2 regions of the Alteromonas sp. LMIT006 genome follow, and region 1 is predicted to be linked to the other one. Evidence: predicted binding sites of a transcription regulator. Region 1 holds the regulator's gene; the other holds the start of a gene.

Region 1 (2,206 bases):
CTCTGAGCTCTTTAATCGTTGTCTACAACTCAGCGCGTTTATTGCGATTTAGACAACTTAACTAATGGATGTCACTTTATGAACATAATATATGTATTGATTCCCATTGCCATCATTATCGTTGCGGTCGCCATTGTTGCTTTTTTTTGGGCAGTTAAAAACAACCAATTCGAAGATTTAGAACGCCAGGGGCACAGTATCTTGTTCGATGATGATGTGACTCCCTCCCCTAAATCTGAACAACATAAACGTGATTGAATTACTTTTTACCGCATTTTTACTCGGTATCGCAGGTAGTACTCATTGTTTAGGAATGTGTGGCGGTATTGCGAGCAGTTTATTATTCAGTGCAAAACCCGATGTAGGGAAATGGATGCTGATCGCAGGATACAACTTTGGTCGTATTTTTAGTTATACTTTAGCTGGGTTTGGCGTTGCTTGGTTTGGCACACATATTGGTAATTCTGGATTAATTCCACTTAATTTTTTGCAAATTTTATCTGCCATTTTGATGTGCTTATTGGGACTTTATGTTGCGGGTTGGTGGTTGCTAATTCGACATATTGAACGCTTTTTTACGCCAATATTCAGCTTATTAAAACCCCTTTCGAAATATTTTTTACCTTTAGATAATGCTTTAAAAGCAATACCTTATGGAGTGATCTGGGGTTGGTTGCCTTGTGGTTTAGTCTATACAACATTAACTTGGACTTTAACCGTTTCTGAGCCTTGGCATGGTGCCCTTTTCATGATGTTTTTTGGGCTCGGCACTGCACCCGCCATCGTAGCTGTCGCGTTGAGTTCTGACCGTTTACAGCAAATATTATCCCACCCAACATCACGAAAAATTATGGGTGGTGTGATTATTATCTATTCAATTTCATTGCTATACTTAACAATATAGATGTAAATTCTATTATTAGATAACGATAATAAAAATTTACAACACTTAAGAGCGCGTGGTATTTATGAAAAATTCGGAACTTTCTATACACTGCCAATCATGCAGTTTTAGTCATTTATGTTTGCCGGTTTCCTTAAACTCTGACGAACTTGATTCATTAGATGATATCATTGAACGCAAGCGACCGTTACATAAGCATGATTATCTGCTTAGAGCGAATACGCCTTTCCGTTCGCTTTATGCCGTGCGTACTGGTTCATTCAAATCCTACGTGGCCACGGCTGATGGCCAAGAGCAAATTGTTGCTTTTCACTTACCAGGTGATTTGATTGGTTTTGATGCATTATCCGGTAATAGTTATACCAGTAATACCGTTGCTTTAGAAACGGCTATGGTTTGTGAGTTGCCCTATCAAACACTCAATGAAGTGGCAGAGCGCTTTCCTAAACTGCGCAATCAAATCATGTCGCACATGAGTGCAGAAATCGAGCAAAACCATCAAATGATGATGCTTTTAAATAAACGCACGGCACAAGAACGTCTACTTCATTTTTTGACACATTTAGCCAAGCGTTTTACTGAGCGTGGTTACTCAAGCAAAGAATTTAACCTGACAATGACCCGTAATGAAATCGGTAACTATTTAGGGTTAACGGTAGAAACGATCAGTCGATTATTAACACGCTTTCAAAAAGAACAGCTCATTAAAGTCGATGGTAAGTTAATTTCAATTTTAGATTTTGATGCGATGGTGATGCGTTCACAAGGAAAATTAGAGCAAGATAATCCTACACAACGCATGCTAGTATGATTAATTTAGAGTCCATTTTAGTCGTTATTGAGCCGAATCAGACGCAACAACCGGCGCTAATTCGAGGTTTATCATTAGCCAACAAAATCAATGCCAAATTAATGGTGATGCTTTCTGTATATCACGCTGGTTACGAGCTTAAACACATGCTCAGCGAGAAAGAGAGAGAAGAGTTTAGGGCTGAGTACATTGCAGATAGATACAGCTGGCTAGAAGACCTACTCGAGAAATATGAACTCCCACGAACCACGCTCACAGCGGTACATTGGCATCCGCGTGTTTATGAGTCTGTTATAGAAACTGCTCGCGAAGAAAAGGCGGATCTCATCATTAAGTCAATGAAGCATGATCCGGTAGTGACTTCTCCGGTCTTTACGCCTTTAGATTGGCACTTGATACGCAAATCTCCGTTTCCGGTGTTGCTCGTCAGTCAAACTCAAGAAACGCACTATGAACATATTGTCACAGCGGTGAATACCGGCTTTGAAGAT
Region 2 (2,206 bases), 1.2 Mb from region 1:
TTACCGATAAACGGTTGTCTATCAACCAGCACTTGCTCCGCGCGCTGTTGCATCTCTAGTGCCGCACGCACCGTGAAGGTCAGACACGCAATGTCCTTGTCCGCAAAGTGCTCGGTTGCGGTGTTCAGCCTTGCCGTGAGCAAGGCAGTTTTGCCTGCACCAGGGGGGGCGGACACAAAATGCTTGCCAGAATTAATGGATATAAGTTTGGCTTGGGTGCTGTCAAACTGGACAGATTGGGTCATGCAGAATCGCTGTATTTCCGTGAGATATACAGAAAAACATAACACAAATTTTTCATGCAACCAATGGGGGCTGCTCCACTCGTTGCGGCACTGGTACGCAATATATATCACAATCGACTTTGCGCAGGATTTCTTCAACGGTATTACCATGTAACCATGCATCAATGCCTTGCCTAGACGCCGTGCCAATCATCAGTAAATCCGTGTGTTGTTCCGTACAATACTCAGCAATCCCTTGCTTAACATCCCCTGCCAACACGCGACATTGGAACGGGTTGATCTGATAACGCTGGGCAAAGTTGGTCATTAGGCATTCGTGATGGGCGTCGACATTTGTCATAAATTCAGCATAATCCCGAGCGCCCATATCTAGCACATCGAGTTGCATCGGCGATTGGTAAAAATGCACAAACTGTACATCACACCCCCATGCCCGTTGCATAGTTTTCGCTTGTTCAATCAAGGCATCGAGTTGAGCCTGTTGCTGTGCACTCATGACGAACGGATTGATTGCGACCATGATTTTTTGGTAATCAGATTGTGGTCTTTTGACCAATAACATCGGGGCATACGCCGAACGCAGACATTGCCGGTCGATCGCTGTTGCAAATGGATTGTGTGTTTGACCATCTTCACTGCACCGCTTTATCACCACACATGGTTGCATGGATTGGGTAAGTACGTGAATAGCATGCGCAATAGAAGGCGCCCAACGCACGTGGGATTGAGCAAAAATACCTTCTTTTTCTAACTCAGCTTGAATGGCATCCAGCCTGCGTTCTTGATAACGCATAAGCTGTTGCTCAAGTGACGCATAAGTAGTATCAGACAAGTATTCTGCATATTGTGCAATCGAATCGTAGACGGACGTCACCAAATGCACTCGTCCTGAAAACGCTTGCATCCATCTTTTTGCCGTTACCAGAGATGGATGCTCATCATGCTCAGTATTAATTGTGACAATAAGGTTGGTTGGAACGGACATTATCGGTTCTCCATAATTGTCTTGCTGTATCATCGCTGTGACTGCTATGTGCTTTTAGTCTAGGACACCTTATACATAAACGGATTGATCCGCATCAAGGAAAGCCACCATCCGCAGATTACAACTAAAAGCTATTGTTCAACGCAAAATTGTCGTTATAATGGTGAAAGTTTGTTTTTTCGGCATTACTATTCGATTACTGCCGTATTTATGGAGAAGCTCGTGAAAGTTCAAAAGTTATTAGCCATCGCGATTGCTGCCGGTACTTTATTCATGGTGCAAGCCAATGAAGACGTTGCTGAGCGCATCAAACCTTATGGCCAAGTAAAAGTTGCTGGTGCGGTTGCCGCGACAGCAGCAGCCGGTCCTCGCTCAGGTAAAGATATCTACAACCAAGCCTGTACTGCCTGTCATTCTAGTGGTGTGTTAGGCGCCCCAAAGACCAAAGATGCGGCGGATTGGAAACCTCGTTTAGACGCCAAAGGCTTTGATACAGTATGGCAAAATGCCATCAATGGTATCAATGCAATGCCGCCAATGGGTACCTGTGGCTCATGTTCTGAAGACGACATTAAAGCAGCCATTGAATATATGATTGAAGGCGTAGAATAAGCTTTTATCTTCTTACAAACCTCGAGCGATGCGAATTCCTCGAGGTTTTTTTGTGTCTTTTGTGCGATATCCACTATATTTAATGAAAAGTTAAATTTAGTTGTACATGCCCCATAATTCTGTAGAGCGTCTTGCACTCTATGGTGGACCTCACAGATAACACCATCTGGATATATCAATACACGATTCATTGCAGTCTCCCAGCGCACTGATATACTCAGCCCATATACTTTCATCTAGATATTTACATGAGCACGACTTCAACCACCTCGTATCAATATGACCGCTTAATGCACCCCATCCTTATTGCAGGCTGTTTGATTATTATGATCAGCTTTGCGATCCGCTCTTCTTTTGGCTTGTT

The links. Region 1 encodes FNR, which switches genes on or off when oxygen is low (the NO sensors DNR and NnrR bind a similar motif). Its sites were predicted from a motif close to TTGATCTAGATCAA; they were not measured.
Region 2: a site for FNR is predicted at 1,315-1,328, ahead of NLG07_RS03050 (universal stress protein). Genes of this name have one in related genera too.

What each region holds. Positions count from the first base shown of each region.
Region 1 covers NZ_CP101291.1:1,851,124-1,853,329, reverse strand. The annotation lists gene NLG07_RS08675 (heavy metal translocating P-type ATPase) at 1-65, shown strand, start outside; gene ccoS (cbb3-type cytochrome oxidase assembly protein CcoS) at 79-258, shown strand; gene NLG07_RS08665 (sulfite exporter TauE/SafE family protein) at 251-904, shown strand; gene fnr (fumarate/nitrate reduction transcriptional regulator Fnr) at 969-1,715, shown strand; gene uspE (universal stress protein UspE) at 1,712-2,206, shown strand, end outside.
Region 2 covers NZ_CP101291.1:651,750-653,955, forward strand. The annotation lists gene NLG07_RS03045 (UvrD-helicase domain-containing protein) at 1-245, opposite strand, end outside; gene NLG07_RS03050 (universal stress protein) at 298-1,230, opposite strand; gene NLG07_RS03055 (cytochrome c5 family protein) at 1,453-1,842, shown strand; gene NLG07_RS03060 (MFS transporter) at 2,091-2,206, shown strand, end outside.